One region of the Streptomyces sp. NPDC012769 genome, then DNA from elsewhere that is predicted to be linked to it. Evidence: riboswitches for the same ligand, from Rfam matches in the RefSeq annotation. Region 1 holds a riboswitch; each other region holds the start of a gene.
What was found. Region 1 has a riboswitch for cyclic di-AMP ahead of ACFY7C_RS04925 (peptidoglycan DD-metalloendopeptidase family protein). Riboswitches for the same ligand answer to the same signal wherever they lie in the genome.
Positions count from the first base shown of each region.

Region 2: it holds a riboswitch for cyclic di-AMP, as region 1 does, so the genes downstream of both, ACFY7C_RS08400 (M23 family metallopeptidase) here and ACFY7C_RS04925 (peptidoglycan DD-metalloendopeptidase family protein) in region 1, are expected to answer to the same signal.
Region 3: it holds a riboswitch for cyclic di-AMP, as region 1 does, so the genes downstream of both, ACFY7C_RS02370 (transglycosylase SLT domain-containing protein) here and ACFY7C_RS04925 (peptidoglycan DD-metalloendopeptidase family protein) in region 1, are expected to answer to the same signal.
Region 4: it holds a riboswitch for cyclic di-AMP, as region 1 does, so the genes downstream of both, ACFY7C_RS16020 (C40 family peptidase) here and ACFY7C_RS04925 (peptidoglycan DD-metalloendopeptidase family protein) in region 1, are expected to answer to the same signal.

Region 1 is NZ_JBIBCP010000001.1:1,102,497-1,106,478, forward strand. Features, by position in the region: gene ACFY7C_RS04915 (STM4011 family radical SAM protein) at 1-854, shown strand, start outside; gene ACFY7C_RS04920 (SGNH/GDSL hydrolase family protein) at 851-1,645, opposite strand; gene ACFY7C_RS04925 (peptidoglycan DD-metalloendopeptidase family protein) at 1,807-2,787, opposite strand; cyclic di-AMP (ydaO/yuaA leader) riboswitch at 2,792-2,950, opposite strand; gene ACFY7C_RS04930 (tyrosine-protein phosphatase) at 3,319-3,982, shown strand, end outside.
Region 2 is NZ_JBIBCP010000001.1:1,886,713-1,890,694, reverse strand. Features, by position in the region: gene ACFY7C_RS08410 (M16 family metallopeptidase) at 1-555, shown strand, start outside; gene ACFY7C_RS08405 (M16 family metallopeptidase) at 582-1,949, shown strand; cyclic di-AMP (ydaO/yuaA leader) riboswitch at 2,152-2,317, shown strand; gene ACFY7C_RS08400 (M23 family metallopeptidase) at 2,330-3,100, shown strand; gene ACFY7C_RS08395 (GntR family transcriptional regulator) at 3,269-3,952, shown strand.
Region 3 is NZ_JBIBCP010000001.1:510,220-514,201, forward strand. Features, by position in the region: gene ACFY7C_RS02355 (endonuclease) at 1-20, shown strand, start outside; gene ACFY7C_RS02360 (hemerythrin domain-containing protein) at 212-781, shown strand; gene ACFY7C_RS02365 (hypothetical protein) at 794-1,156, shown strand; gene ACFY7C_RS02370 (transglycosylase SLT domain-containing protein) at 1,250-2,083, opposite strand; cyclic di-AMP (ydaO/yuaA leader) riboswitch at 2,088-2,277, opposite strand; gene ACFY7C_RS02375 (class E sortase) at 2,684-3,433, shown strand; gene ACFY7C_RS02380 (DUF6213 family protein) at 3,441-3,860, opposite strand; gene ACFY7C_RS02385 (universal stress protein) at 3,857-3,982, opposite strand, start outside.
Region 4 is NZ_JBIBCP010000003.1:144,150-148,131, reverse strand. Features, by position in the region: gene ACFY7C_RS16030 (ATP-dependent Clp protease proteolytic subunit) at 1-553, shown strand, start outside; gene ACFY7C_RS16025 (hypothetical protein) at 561-866, shown strand; cyclic di-AMP (ydaO/yuaA leader) riboswitch at 1,181-1,380, shown strand; gene ACFY7C_RS16020 (C40 family peptidase) at 1,384-1,860, shown strand; gene ACFY7C_RS16015 (ATP-binding protein) at 1,868-2,299, opposite strand; gene ACFY7C_RS16010 (VOC family protein) at 2,588-3,007, shown strand; gene ACFY7C_RS16005 (hypothetical protein) at 3,069-3,332, shown strand; gene ACFY7C_RS16000 (hypothetical protein) at 3,404-3,982, opposite strand, start outside.

The DNA of each region.
Region 1 (3,982 bases):
GCGGGCCGCTCGCCTCCTGCGACTTCGACTGTCCCTACTGCCCGTTCGCCAAGCGCCGTGACAGCCCGGAGCGGCTGCGCGCCGACCGGGCGGCCCTGGAGCGCTTCGCGGGGTGGGCGGCCGGGCAGACCGGGGACCGGCTGAGGATCCTGTTCACGCCGTGGGGCGAGGGGCTGGTGCGTTCCTGGTACCGGCGGACGATGGTCGAACTCTCGCTGCTGCCGCATGTCGAGCGGGTGGCGATCCAGACGAATCTGAGCTGCCGTACGGAGTGGCTGGAGGCGGCCGACCCGGAGACGCTGGCGCTGTGGTGCACGTACCACCCGGGGCAGACGCCGTACGAGCGGTTCCTCGGCAAGTGCCGTGACCTCGCCCGGCGGGGTGTGCGCTTCAGCGTCGGCGTCGTGGGGCTGCCCGAGCACCGGGAGCACGCCCGGCGGCTGCGTGCCGAGCTGCCGGAGCACGTCTATCTGTGGGTGAACGCGGCCGAGGGCCATGTCTACACCGACGAGGAGGCCGAGGAGTGGACGGCCCTCGACCCCCTCTTCTCGTACAGCCGGCATCCGCACCCCTCGGCGGGGCTGCCCTGCCGCACCGGCGAGTCGGTCGTCTCGGTGGACGGCGACGGGACGGTGCGGCGCTGCCACTTCGTCAAGGCCGAGCTCGGCAACCTCTACGACGGCTCGTACCGTGCCGCGCTGCGCCCCCGGGCCTGCCCGCTCGCCGTCTGCGACTGCCACATCGGCTATGTCCACCTGGAGACGCTGCCGCTGTACGACGTGTTCGCCGGCGGTGTCCTGGAGCGGATACCGGCGGACCCTGCGGGGCGGAGCGGGCCCCCGGGCCTGCTCTAGAGCGGCAGGAGGTCGGGCCGCTTGGCGACCACGTAGTCGCCGGAGCTCTCGCCGCGCAGGCGCCGTCCGATCCAGGGGACCAGGTACTCCTTGGCCCACTGGATGTCGTCCTTGCGGACCTCCAGGGTGCCGCGCGGCGGAAGCGGCGGCCAGGGCTGCTCCGGGTCGGCCGGCACGGGCAGGCCGAGGACCTGGGCGGCGCGCATCGCGACCCGGGTGTGGCCCTCGGGCGACAGGTGGAGCCGGTCCTCGTCCCAGGCGCGGCGGTCCTGCACCGACCGGAGCGACCACAGGTCGAGGACGGGGCAGCCGTAGCGGTCGGCGATGGCGCGGACGTGACCGTTGTACGTGGCGATCTTGCCGCGCAGGTGCTTGAGGAGGATCACGTCGCGGGTGTCGAAGCCGGTCGTCACCATGACGGTGCCGACGGCGGACGTCAGGTCGGCGACGGCGCGCTCGAAGCGTTCGGCGACGTCGTCGGGGTCGGTGCCGGGGCGGATGATGTCGTTGCCCCCGGCGCAGAAGGTCACGAGGTCGGGGGCGAGTTCCTTCGCCCGCGGGACCTGCTCCACGACGATCTGGTCCAGAAGGCGCCCCCGTACGGCCAGGTTGGCGTAGCGGAAGGCGTCGTGCTCCGGCAGCTGGTCGGCGAGCAGGACCGCGAACCGGTCCGCCCAGCCGACGAAGGTCCCGTCGGGCCCGGGGTCTCCGACGCCCTCGGTGAAGCTGTCACCGATCGCCGCGTACGACCCGAATGCGTTCTTGTCTCTTGATGTCGAATCGTCTGCCACGGGAGCACATCTTTCCTCTCCCGATGTGACCTACGCGACCGTAAGAGGGGTTGACGCCGGGTGACATACGCCACCGATAAAGATTGTCCCAAGCCGGAATACGCCGGGGGCCCGGCACGCGATGTGCCGGGCCCGGGGCGGACGTGGTGTCGGACGGGGCGTCAGATGCCCACGCCGTGCTGGCGAAGGTAGGCCAGCGGGTCGACGTCGGAGCCGTAGCTCGGTCCCGTGCGGATCTCGAAGTGCAGGTGCGGGCCGGTGGAGTTGCCGGTCGAGCCGGAGAGGCCGATCTGCTGGCCGCCGCTCACGGACTGGCCGGCGGAGACGGACAGCGAGGAGAGGTGGGCGTACTGCGAGTAGGTGCCGTCGGCGTGCCGGATGACGACCTCGTTGCCGTAGGCGCCGCTCCAGCCGGCGGAGTGGACGGTGCCCGGGCCCACGGCGCGGATGGTGGTGCCGGAGGAGGCGATGAAGTCGACGCCGGTGTGGTAGCCGGAGGACCACATGGAGCCGGAGGCGCGGTACGGGGTGGAGATGCCGCCGGCGACCGGGGCGACCCAGCCGGAGGAGGTCGCGGAGGACGAGGACGAGGACGACGAGGAAGCCGTGGACGCCGAGGCGGCGGAGCCCGTGTCCGAGGAGCGCTCGGCGGCACGCGAGGCGCGCTGCTGGTCGCCGGAGGACTTCGCGGCGGCCTTGGGCTTGGGCGCGGCCTTGGCGGGGGCCTTCGGCTTGGCGGCCGGGGCCTTGGCGGTGGACTTGGCGCCGAGCGTGAGCTCCATGCCGGGAAGGATCAGCGAGGGGTTGTCGCCGACCACCTGACGGTTGTCGCGGTAGAGCTTCTGCCAGCCGCCGGCGAGGTCGTGCTCGTCGGCGATCTTGGACAGGTAGTCGCCGCGGACGACGGTGTACGTCTTCGGGGCGGCCTTCTTGCCGGCGGTCGCCGCGGCCGGGGCCTTGGCGGGGGTCGCGGCGGCGACGGCCTGCTGCGGGGTGGTGGTCGGGGCGGCCTTCTCGGCGGCGTGCGCGCCGGTGGCGCCGATGAGCGGGAGGGCGACGACGGCGCCTCCGGTACCGGCGGCCACGAACCCGCGGGTGATCGGGTTGACCTTGGGACGGCGGTGCTTACCCTTCGCGGGCATGGCGAATTCCTCTCCGTCGCCTGCGAGGTGAGCTGTCGGGTTCGGACTGGAGATGTCCGGCCGCGCGGTCGCGCGGCTTCACCCCGAGCCATCCTTCTTCGAGGGATCGGCGTACTACCTGGGTCCCCCGCTCCTGCCTCGTACGGGTCGGTGCGGATTCCGGGCGGCGGCAGGATTAGGCGGTCCGTCCGGATTGAGCGCGACGCTAGACGAGGGGGGTCGACGGGAACAAGCCACTGTTTTCGCCAGGCTCGCGATTCCGGGATATCCGTCCGGAATTCCGGTCACCCTCCGTGGATGACGGCCCCTCGATTTCCCTTTCCAGAAGGGAATTTGGAAAAGACGATCAGCAACGGTCCGTCACCTCTATGACGCTGCTCACGCCGGGATCCCCATCTCCCCTGCAATCAGGGCGCGTTATATCTAAACCCTCAATTCGGACAGAACACCCATTCCTGCCCGAGGGGGTGCGCAGGGGGTCTCCCACCTGGATGATTGCCCCGGGAACCGATCTCGAGACCAGGAGCAACCGTGACGCAAGCGACGACCGAGCCCGAGCTCACCGGCGTACGCAACTTCCGCGATCTGGGCGGGCTGCCGACCGTGGACGGCCGGACCGTGCGCCCGGGACGACTCTTCCGCAGCGGCCACCTGGCGCACGCCACCGCCGAGGACGCGGCCTTCCTCGCCGGCCTGGGTCTGCACACGGTCTTCGACTTCCGCAACGAGGCCGACCGGCGCGTGGAGGGGCCGGACGTGGAGCTGCCGGGCGTGCGGAACGTGAACATACCGCTGAGCGACCCGGCCGACGGCAAGGAGTTCTGGGCGCTCGTCCGCTCGGGCGACCTGGCCCAGCTGCGCGAGCTGCTCGGCGACGGCAAGGCCGCTGCCCGTATGTCCGATTCCTACCGGAAGATGATGGTCCAGCGGACCTCCGAGCACAGCCGCATCCTCCACGCGATGGCCGAGGACAGCGTGCCGGCGCTGATGCACTGCGCCGCGGGCAAGGACCGGGCCGGCCTGTCGATCGCGGTCTCGTTGCTGGCCGTCGGCGTCGAGCGCGAGGCGATCGAGGAGGACTACCTGAAGTCGAACGCGCCGCACCGCCGCTACAAGGTGCAGCGCAGCTCCACCGCCCCGGACGGCATGTCGCCGGAGGTGATGGAGCTGCTGAGCCCGTTGTTCGACGCGCGGG
Region 2 (3,982 bases), 780 kb from region 1:
GCCGCCTACCGGCTGCCGCACGACGGCACGCGCGCGTGCGACGCCGCCGACCTGGCCCTGACCATCCTGGGAGGCGGCGAGTCCTCCCGTCTCCACAACCGCCTGGTCCGCCGCGACCGCACGGCCGTCGCCGCCGGCTTCGGCCTGCTGCGCCTTGCCGGCGCGCCCTCGCTCGGCTGGCTGGACGTCAAGACCTCCGGCGGCGTCGAGGTGCCGCGGATCGAGTCGGCCGTCGACGAGGAGCTCGCCCGCTTCGCGACCGAGGGCCCGACGCCCGAGGAGATGGAGCGCGCCCAGGCCCAGTTGGAGCGCGAGTGGCTGGACCGGCTGGGCACGGTCGCCGGCCGCGCCGACGAACTGTGCCGGTACGCGGTGCTGTTCGGTGACCCGCAGCTCGCCCTGACGGCCGTGAACCGGGTCCTCGACGTCACCGCCGAGGAGGTGCGCGAGGTCGCCCAGGCCCGACTGCGTCCGGACAACCGCGCCGTCCTGGTCTACGAGCCGGTGGCCGGCGAACAGAGCGACAGCGACGAGGAAGAGGGAGCGGACCAGTGACCGACGCTGCCGCGTCTTTGACGAGCATGACCTTCCACCCGCAGCCCCAGCCGGGCGAGGCCAAGCCCTGGGCGTTCCCCGCCCCGGAGCGCGGCGCGCTCGACAACGGCCTGACCGTGCTGCGCTGCCACCGTCCCGGCCAGCAGGTGGTGGCCGTCGAGATCTTCCTCGACGCCCCGCTGGACGCCGAGCCCGAGGGCCTGGACGGCGTCGCCACCATCATGGCGCGCGCCCTCTCCGAGGGCACCGACCAGCACAGCGCCGAGGAGTTCGCCGCTGAGCTGGAGCGCTGCGGCGCCACCCTCGACGCCCACGCCGACCACCCCGGCGTGCGGGTCTCCCTGGAGGTGCCGGTCTCCCGGCTGCCCAAGGCGCTCGGCCTGCTCTCCGAGGCCCTGATCGCCCCCGCCTTCGCCGAGACCGAGATCGAGCGCCTGGTGCGCAACCGGCTCGACGAGATCCCGCACGAGACGGCCAACCCGGCCCGCCGGGCCGCCAAGCAGCTCTCCAAGGAGCTGTTCCCGGCCGCCGCCCGGATGTCCCGGCCGCGCCAGGGCACCGAGGAGACCGTCGGCGCGATCGACGCGGCCGCCGTCCGCGCCTTCTTCGACGCCCACGTCCGGCCGGCCGCGGCCACCGCCGTGGTCGTCGGCGACCTCACCGGTGTCGACCTGGACAAGGTGCTGGACGAGTCCCTCGGCGCCTGGACGGGCGCTCCGGCCGAGCCCCGCCCCATGCCGCCCATCACGGCCGACGACACCGGCCGGGTCGTCGTCGTGGACCGCCCCGGCGCCGTCCAGACGCAGCTGCTCATCGGCCGCGTCGGCGCCGACCGCCACGACCGGGTCTGGCCGGCGCAGGTGCTCGGCACGTACTGCCTCGGCGGCACCCTCACCTCCCGCCTGGACCGCGTCCTGCGCGAGGAGAAGGGATACACCTACGGCGTGCGGGCCTTCGGCCAGGTGCTGCGCTCCGACGGCAAGGGCAACGGCGCCTCGATGCTCGCCATCAGCGGCTCGGTCGACACCCCGAACACCGGCCCGGCGCTCGAGGACCTGTGGAAGGTGCTGCGCACGCTGGCCGCCGAGGGGCTGACCGACGCCGAGCGGGACGTGGCGGTGCAGAACCTGGTGGGCGTCGCCCCGCTCAAGTACGAGACGGCCGCCTCCGTCGCGGGAACGCTCGCCGACCAGGTCGAGCAGCACCTCCCGGACGACTACCAGGCGCAGTTGTACGCGCGGCTTGCCGAGACGGGCACGGTGGAGGCGACCGCGGCCGTGGTCAACGCCTTCCCGGTGGACCGGCTCGTGACCGTGCTCGTCGGCGACGCGTCGAAGATCGCGGAGCCGGTGCGGGCACTCGGCATCGGTGAAGTGACCGTCGTCACCGGCTGATTGAGTTGCCGTCACGGACGGCGGAGGACCCCGACGACCTGCTTCGTCGGGGTCCTCTCGTATGTCCGTATTGTCGTCGATCATGCCTGAATGCCCTGTGGCATGTCTTACAAACGAGCGCGTCTGTTTGGCGATTGCCCGAAGATCGGCCTAGCGTCGACCCGGCTGTCCGGCCGTTGCACCACGCCGCATCCGCGGCAACGGACAGTCATCGCCGAGTCCCCGCAAGGCGCGAGCCTGGGGAGCCGGGGACCCGCACGCAGTCCCTGGGGTGAATCGGACGCCTTCGCTCCGCGCGGAGGGGCCCGTAGGAGACCTTCCTGCTCCGAACCCGTCAGCTAACCCGGTAGGCGAGAGGGAAGGAAAGGATCAGCCACTACATGGCGTTCACCCGTGCCACCGGGAAGCATCGTGGTCCGAGCCGAATGGCGCGCCGCAACGCCGGCCTCGTCGGCGTGGCGACCCTCGCCACCACCGGCGTCATCGGCACCCTCGCCTCCCCGGCGCTCGCCGCCGACACGGAGGAGCCCTCTCCCGAGGACACCGGCCTCACTCAGGTGATCACCGAGGAGTCCCTCTCCGAGCGGGTCGACGCCCAGGCCGCCGCGCAGGAGAAGGAGGCCTACGAGGCCGCCGCCCGCGCCAAGGCCGCCGCCGAGGCGAAGCGCAAGGCCGAGGCCCGCGCCAAGGAGATCCGCGCCGCCAAGGAGCGCGCGGCCCGTGAGGCCGAGCGCAAGCGCCTGAACTCCTTCCAGCTCCCCGTCGCCGGCACGTACGTGTCCACCGGTTACAAGACCGGCGGCTCGCTCTGGTCCTCCGGCAGCCACTCCGGCATCGACTTCCACGCCTCCTACGGCAGCAAGGTCGTCTCCGTCGGCACCGGCACCGTCGTCGAGGCCGGCTGGGGCGGCGCGTACGGCAACAACATCGTCATCCGGATGCACGACGGCACGTACACCCAGTACGGCCACCTCTCCGCGATCAGCGTCTACGTCGGCCAGAAGGTCACCCCCGGCGAGCAGATCGGCATCTCGGGCTCGTCCGGCAACTCCACCGGCCCGCACCTCCACTTCGAGGCGCGCACCAGCGCCGAGTACGGCTCGGACATCAACCCGATCTCCTACCTCCGCGCCCGCGGCGTCGACGTCTGATCCGACGGACCCGCTCACACGACCGAAAAGGCCCCGGCTCCTGAGAGCCGGGGCCTTTTTCGTCCCCGAATTCCGGGGCGGCATCGGAAATTCCGGCGTCCTGCAATAGAGTCGCCGGAACAAGCGCCGCTCGATGGGGTTTCGCGCGGATCAAAGGGGAGGTCGGACATGCGCATTCCCGCGCACTCGGTATGCACGGCGATCCGGGACGACATCGTCTCCGGGGTGTTCGAGCGCGGTGCCCGGCTGACGGAGGAACAGCTCGCCCGCCGCTACGGCGTCTCCCGCGTCCCGGTCCGCGAGGCCCTGCGCACCCTGGAGTCCGAAGGCTTCGTGGTCACCCGCCGCCACGCCGGCGCCCATGTCGCCGAGCCCACCGAGCAGGAGGCGGCCGATCTGCTGGAGATGCGGTCGCTGCTCGAACCGCTCGGTGCCGCCCGCGCCGCGCAGCGGCGCACCGACGCCCACCTCAAGGTGTTGCGCGGCCTGGTCAGGCTGGGGCAGGAGCGGGCCAGGCGCGGCCGGGGCGAGGATCTGGCCTCGCTGGGCGGCTGGTTCCACGAGACCCTGGCGCAGGCCTCCGGGAGCCCGCCGCTCACGGCGCTGCTCACCCAGCTGCGGCACAAGATCGCCTGGATGTACGCGGTCGAGCCGGCCGACCGGCCCGTGGAGGCGTGGGCCGAGCACGGGGCGATCGTCGACGCCGTGGCGCGCGGGGACGCCGAGCGGGCCCGGGCCCTGACCGCGCTGCACGTGGAGCACACGCTGCCGCTGCACCGGCTGAAACGACCGGAGCGGGCGCGTGTGAGGGTTTCGCAACATGTCGTCAACATCGTGGGCCGGCCGAATTAACACGGGCACCGTATACAAAGAGGTGGGAAT
Region 3 (3,982 bases), 590 kb from region 1:
GGTCGCGAGCCGCCGCCTGAGGCCGGACCGGCCCGGGCGGGCGTGCGCAATCCACCGGTCCGGACGGGCCCGGGGGCGGCGGAGGGCGGGGTTTGGCGCGGCGGCGACGGGCTAGACGCGGGGACAACGACGACGGACTCCCGGCAAGGACGTAGAGGACGTCCGGGAACGGGAGTGGTCTCCATCCGATCGCCACTCCGAAGGAGGGGTCATGAGCATGACGAGCGGTTCGCCCCGCGCGGTCGAGCCCGAGGACGACATCCTGGAGCAGCTGCTGGAGCAGCACGACCGGATCCGGCAGCTCTTCGCCGAGACGCTGGACTCGGAAGGCGACGCCAAGCAGCAGTGCTTCGACGAGCTGCGCGCCCTGCTCGCCGTACACGAGAGCGCCGAGGAGATGATCCTGCGGCCGGTCGCCAAGCGGGTGGCCGGCAAGGAGGAGGCCGAGGCCCGCAACGAGGAGGAGTCGCAGGCCAACAAGGAACTGGCGGAGCTGGAGCATCTCGACGTGCACAGCGCGGAGTTCGACGCCCGTCTCAAGGCCTTCCAGCGCGCCGTGGAGGACCACGCGCGGCACGAGGAACAGGAGGAGTTCCCGAGCATCCGCGCGCGGTGCGACATCGACGCCCGCCGTTCGATGGGACGCCGGCTGCGCGCCGCCGAGCGCATGGCCCCCACGCATCCGCATCCCAGGACCGCCGGCTCGACGGCCGCCCAGTGGACCGTCGGCCCGTTCGCGGCGATGCTGGACCGGGCCAAGGACGCGCTGCGGCGCGGCTGAGCGGAGGCGGTCATGGTCACACCGGTGGCGGTGGCCCGCGGCCAGGGGCTCTTCAACCTCGTCGGCGGTCTCTGGCCGCTGGTGTCGCTGAGGACCTTCGAGCGGGTCTACGGCCGCAAGACGGACGACTGGCTGCAGAAGACCTCGGCCGGCCTGCTGGCCGCCGCCGGGATCGGGATGCTGCGGGCGGCGAACTCCCCCGAGGGCATGCGCCACGCCCGGCGTACGGGCGTCGGAACCGCCCTCACCTTCCTGGCCGTGGACCTCGTCTACGTGCCCCGCCGGCGGATCAGCCCCGCCTATCTGATGGACGCGGCGAAGGAGACGGCCTGGCTGGTCGCCTGGTGGAAGGCCGGCCGCCTGTCCCGCCCGTGACCTGAGCCGCCACGCCCCGGACGGGGCCGACCGGACGCGGCAGGCCGCGCCCACCGGAAGGCGGGCGCGGCCTGTCGTGTCGGGACGCTCGGCTCAGTAGGCGCCGAAGACGTTGTCGATGGAGCCGTAGCGGTCGGCCGCGTAGTTGCAGGCCGCGGTGATGTTGGCGACGGGGTCGTACGGGTCGAAGGGCGTGCCGGCCACGTGGTAGGCGCGGAAGGTGGGGTCGATCACCTGGAGCAGCCCCTTGGAGGGGGTGCCGGCGGCGGCGTTGGAGTCCCAGTTGTTGATGGCCTGGGGGTTGCCCGAGGACTCGCGCATGATGTTGCGGTAGATGCCGTCGTAGCTGCCGGGGATGCCGTTGCGGGCCATGACGTCCAGGGACTCACGGATCCAGCCGTCGAGGTTGTCGCCGTACGTGGCGGCCTTCGCCGGGGCCGCGGCCTTGACCGCCGCGGCGGGGCGGGCGGCCGCCGCGCCCTGGCTCGACGAGCGCTTGGTCGCCGCCGTGCGCTCGGCCTGCGCGGGCTTGGCCTGCTTGCGCTTCGCCTCGGTGCGCGGTGCGGACTTCGCGTCGACGCTGAGCTTCAGACCGGGCCGGATGAGGCTCGGGTTGTCGCCGACGGCGGCCCGGTTGTCGCGGTAGAGCTTCTTCCAGCCGCCCTGCACCGAGTAGGCGTGAGCGATCTTCGAAAGCGAGTCGCCGCGGACCACGGAATACTTCACAGGACCGGCCTTCGCGGCCACCTGAACGGTCACTGCCTTTTCGACTGCGACGGAAGGCGTTCCCTGCGGGGTGACCGCTCCGGCACCCGTCGCTCCGACGAGCGGGAGGGCGAGTGCGGCGCTGCCCGTGAGGCCGGCGGCGGCGAGGCCACGGGCGAGCGGGGTGTTCTTGGGGCGACGGTGCTTCCCGTGTCCACGCATGGCGAGTTCCTCTCCTTCGCCTGCGAGGTGAGCTGTCGGGTTCGGGCAGGAGATGCCCGGCCGCGGTGCGCGCGACTTCACCCCGAGCCGTGTCCGAGGGGCCGGACACGGCGGAGAACCTGGGTCCCCCGCTCCTGCCGGAAGGGTCGTGAGTGCGGTTGCCGGGCGGTGGCAGGATTCGGCGTTTCCGACCGGTTGCCGGGTGACCGTATGCGAAGACAAAGCGCGAGAACAAGACGGAAATTAAGCAAAGCAAATAGTTCTCGACGATCACGGAAAAGGATCATCCGGACCTCTCACCCCCGTTCCGCCAATCCTTTTCCCCACACCCGAGTTTGACGTCTCGCCAGCCCCCGGGTGCGGCGGCACACCTCCCCACCCGTGATTCAGATCACCCCGGTCGCGACAGCAGCCTTTTACGTGTGAAATACAGCCCTTGCGGGATTCCACTCGCCATTCCGGTATTGCAGATGAATAAGCCGACATCATCCGATTTGCCCCTGCGGCCAGCCCGCGCTCTCGGGGGCGGCAGCGCGTAGCGTGGAGGTGTCGGGTGCCTTTCGGGCGGCACCTCGCCCTCCCGGGCCCCGACGGATGATCATGGACCGTTCGCGCGCCCGTTCCCGCAGGGCCCGCCGGGTCGTCGCGACCCTCGCGGCCGTCGTCGCGACGGCCGGCGGCGTGCTCGCCGGCTGTGCCCCCGCCTCGGACCGGGGCACCGAGGGGACGACGCCCGCTCCGGCGCCCACCTCCGGGCCGCCCGACCGTCCCGCTCCCCCGCCGCAGACGGCGCCCGCGCCCCCTCCCACACCACCCCCCACCCCCTCACCCGAGGCCCGGCCTCGGCCCGCCGACCTGGACATCCCCTCGATCGGCGTGAGGGACCTGCGGGTCGTGCCCTACGAGGGGAAGACCGACGACCGGGCCGGCACCCGCATACAGGACCGGGGCATCGCCGCGAGCCCGTACGGGCAGCGCGGCGGCGTCGGCCCCGGCGACATCGGCAACTACCAGGTGACGGCGCACCGCCTCTCGGCCGGCGGACCGATGCGCGACCTGCCGGCCGTCGACGTGGGCGACCGGGTGTTCGTGACGGCCGGCCGCGAGGTGTACGAGTACCGGATCACCGAGACCCGCACGACCTCCTTCCGCTCGGCCCGCTCCCTCGCCGAGCAGCGCGCCGCCGTCCCCGGCTCCCCCGGCGAGAAGCCCACCCGCGCGATGATCACGCTCTCCACCTGCGCGACCCCTGAGGACGACGCGGCCGGCAACTTCTGGCGGGACGCCCTGGGGAACCCCGAGCACCGCATCGACAAGATCGGCGTGCTGGTCTCGGTCCGCCCGGCGTGAGGTGACCTCAGTCCGCCGGCGGGTTCTCCCCGATGCCCGCCTCTCCCGGGCCCGCACCCCCCGGGCCCGAGGCCGGGCCGGCGTCGTCAGGATCGGCGTCGTCAGGGGCGGCGTCGTCAGGGGCGCCGTCGTCAGGGGCGGCGTCCGCGCGCCCCTCCGGGCCGGTCTTCGCACCGCTGTCCGCGTCACTTTCCGCGTCCGCTTCACTGAGCGGCATGAGCCCGATGCACTCGGCGTCGATCTGGTCGGCGATCTCCATGAGCCCGGTCGCCAAGGACAGGACCGTCGCGGGGTCGTGGTCCTCGTACCCCTGATCGGTGGCCTGCAGCCAGCCCGCCGCGACGCGGCGCAGCAGCCCGGTCATCTGGTCGGCGGGGACCAGGAGGTGGCCGTCGGCGAGGACGATGAAGGACGTGGGCGCGTTCACGAGGCGACCTCCGGGCGGACGACGACGACCGGGCACGAGGCGTGTGCGACACACTGCTGGCTGACCGAGCCGAGCAGCAGGCCGGCGAAGCCGCCCCGGCCCCGGCTGCCGACGACCAGCAG
Region 4 (3,982 bases), on a different contig from region 1:
CGCGAAGCTGCTCGACGAGCGGATCGTCTTCCTCGGCACACCGATCGACGAGACGGCCGCCAACGACGTGATCGCCCAGTTCCTGCACCTCGACCACGCCGCCCCCCACAGCGTGATCAGCCTCTACGTCAACTCCCCCGGCGGCTCGATCAGCGCCATGACCTCGGTGTACGACACGATCAGCACGGTCTCCTGCGAGGTGGAGACCATCTGCCTCGGCCAGGCCGTGGGGCCCGCCGCGGTGCTGCTCGCCGCCGGCACGCCGGGTCGGCGGCTCACCCTGCCGGGTGCCCGGATCGTGCTTCAGCAGCCCAGCCTCGACGAGCCGTTGCAGGGGCAGCCCAGCGATCTCGACATCCACGCGCGGGAATTGCTGCGGCAGCGCGCCCTGGTCGCCGGACTGCTCGCGGAGCACACCGGCAAGGACCGCGAACGCGTCGACGCCGACATCGACCGGACCACCGTGCTCGACGCGGCGGGCGCGCTCGCCTACGGCCTGGTGGACCACGTGGTCGAGGGCCGCCGCGGGCCCGTCGGCGCCGGGAAGGAGTGAGCCCGCCGTGCTCCCGGAGCTGCCGCCGCTGCCCGCACTGACCCGCGCCGAGGGCGAGTTCGTCGACGCGTACCTCGAAGTCCTCGACCTTCTGGGCCGAATCAATCCATCCAGGACCTCGCATACCTATGGGGCACTGCGCGCGGCCCAGGCCCTGGTCGGGCGCGCGGCGGCGCTGCGCGACGCGCTGACGCTCATGCATCTGCGGGGCGAGAGCGAGGTGCACGCCGACACCTTGGCGCGTGCGCTGCGGACGTTGGACGGAGAGCGCCGATCGGGGCGCGTCACCGTCCCGGGAGACCAGGCGAGTTGACAGTGCCGCGTGTCGTGTCGAGGTCCACTCGGGGCACCCGGACCGCAGAAACCCTCCCTCGTTCGGCGTAGTCGATGTATCGACATGGAACTCAGGTGAGTTGCGCAACGGGTGTACGCATCTGGCGCAATAGGGCGTTCCACCCCTGGTGACGGGCTCGCCGGGCAAACATCGAAGATCACGAAACCTGACTGTCCACCCGAATGGATCAGTCGTGAGGAGCCTCACAAATCGCCGTTTCAGCTCGGATTTGGGCCAGGCTGTGGGTCAAGATCCCTGTCGACGACAAGCCCCCGCCACCCGAGGCGGGGCGGTCCGGGCGGACGCCGAGTCCTGCCGCCGTCCCGGACGTCTGGTCGACAGGAGTGGATCGGCAGGAGTGGAGGACCCGAGCAACACGGGACGACTCGCACGGTGCGGGGCGTTCCTCGGGGTGAAGCCGCAGCCGCGGCCGGGCATCTTCGCCTGCCCGAACCCGACAGGTCATCCTTCACAGGCGGCTGACGAAGGGTTGCGCATGACTGCGCAGATTCATGTCCCGTCCCTGCTGTCCCGGGCCGGAGCCGTCTCGGCTCTCACCCTCGCCGCCGTCGGCGGCACGCTGCTCGCCCCAGGAGCGGCGCCAGAGGCCCAGGCCGCGACCTCACACGCCAACACGGCCCTGAGCATCGCCGCCTCGAAGAAGGGATCGCCCTACAAGTACGGAGCCTCGGGCCCCAGCAGGTTCGACTGCTCGGGCCTCACCCTCTACTCGTACAAGAAGGCGGGCAAGACGCTGCCCCGCACCGCGCAGCAGCAGTACAACAAGACCCGGCACATCTCCGCGTCCAGCCGGCAGAAGGGCGACCTCGTCTTCTTCCATTCCGGTGGAAGGGTGTACCACGTCGGCATCTACGCGGGAAACAACAAGATCTGGCACTCACCCAAGAAGGGGTCGTGGGTGAAGCTCGACCGGATCTGGTCGTCGAAGGTCCTCTACGGCCGGGTCGGCTGACCTGTCCTCAGCCGGGAACCGCCGCCGGCCAGGGCAGGTCGATCCACACGGTCTTCCCGCCCTCGGCCGTCGGCGTCACCGACAGCCGGCCGCCCGCCTCTGCGGTCAGGGAGCGGATGATGACCATGCCGCGGCCGTTGTCCTGCTGGACCGCCGCCGGAAGGCGACGGGGCCAGCGCGGATGGCTGTCGGTGACGCCGATGCGCAGCAGCTCGTCCCGCTCCAGGCGGACGTCGACCGTGAAGGTGGGCGACTGCCCGAAGGTGTGCTGCACGGCGTTGGTCGCCAGCTCCGAGACGATCAGCCGGACCGCGTCCGCGGTGTCGGTCCCGCTCTCGAGTCCCCACGAGGAGAGGACCTCGGCGACGTGTCGCCGCGCGGCCGAGACCGAAGCGGGATCGCTCGGCAGCGTGACGGTTGCTTCCAGGTGGTCTGCCATGGCGACGCTGTCCCTTTCCCGCCGGGCCGGGCCCGGATTGCGCTTCGCGTCAGAGTGCCACCGATCGTGCCGCCCTGGACGGCGATCCACCGGCATATACGGATATCTGTCGCCCGAAGCAGTGAATGGTCCGACGGGCGAGCGGATCGCGCCCCGGAGCGCGATCCGGCTCGCGGCGCGGCTCGCGACCCGGCTCGCGAGGACAAAGGGGAAGGAGCGGTCGACAGGGACGGGCCGGGAGCCCGACTCGCCACGCCTGCACGGGCCTTGAGCGGGCACACGCACCGTATGACCGTTCCCAAGACGCCCGTCCTCGTCCTCGACTGCAGCGATCCCGAGCCCCTCGCCCGCTTCTACGCCACCCTGCTCGGCGCCACCGTCGCACCGGCCGACGGCGACCCCGATCTGCTCCTGCTCCACACCCCCGACGGCCCCGCTCTGGGCATCCGCCGCGACCCGGGCCAGGCACCGCCGAGCTGGCCGCGCCCGGAGGACTCCCAGCAGGCCCATCTGCGGATCCTCGTGGCCCCCGACGCGCTCGACGAGGCCGAACGGGAGGCGATCTCCCTCGGCGCCCGCCCGGTGGCCGCCGAACAGAACGGCACCCGGCTGGACCGGCGCACCGACCTGCGCCGCTACACCGACCCCGCCGGGCACGCCTTCGTCCTGGCTCCCGCGCACGGAGCCCCGGACCGCGTTTCACCCTGACGGGGCGGGGCAGCCGCGTACACACCCGTCCCCACCCCGAACGGAAGCCAGGAGGGTGATCATGAGCCGTCACGAGCGCCGACGCACACTGCCCGCGGACCGGCCGCCCCGGACCACGCCGTCCCAGGCCGTCGGTGAGAGCGGCGACGCCGAGGCCCGCCGGGAGGCCGAGGAGGCCGTACGAGGCCGCCGCGGCGACGCGGCGCCCGACGAGCACGGCATGGACGCCAAGCGCCAGGACACGGGCCTCGGCCGCGAGGAGCAGCGCCGCCCGCACGGGCGCAGGGGCGAGGCCGGCGAGGGACGGGAGGGACGCGAGGAGTGACGGCGGAGGAGTGACGCCAGGGGCCCGGCGCCGTCGGGCCCCCGCGGTGTCCGGTGTGCTTCGGTGTCCTTCTAGGAGACGAAGCCGATGACGCCGAATCCGGGGCGCGTCGCCGCGTGCCGGAGCCAGCCGGTGACGTCCATGACCGCGTCGACCACCTCCGGGTCCAGCGGCGGGGCGTGCCCGTCCCGCTTGGTCTGCTCGAACTGCTCAAGAGCCGCCAGGCACTGCTCGTGCGTCCACTCGCCGCAGTTCGGCAGGTCGTAGGTGGGAATCGGATCCGGCATGCCGCCGCCGTAGCCGAAGTCGGCCACCGAGACCGCGGTGATCCGCAGCGCCTTCAGGCCCTCGTCGACGATCTCCAGCCAGTCGCCCCGGAACGGGGAGAAGCTGGAGTTGTCCAGGAAGGACCCGGTCAGGGAGCACAGCCGCTTGTAGGCGTAGCCATACTGGAAGGAATACTGCTTCTCCCCGTCGAAGGGCCCGCCCTCGATCACGGCGCGCAGCGCCTCGGAGGCGGTGGGAGCGCCGTCGGCGATCGACGAGGAGAACCAGTCGTCGTCGCGCGCCAGGTCGTCGGCGAACCGGTCGTGGATGATCTGGAGCAACTGCTGGTCGCCGGAACCGACGAGGGCGTGCGTGGCCTTGAT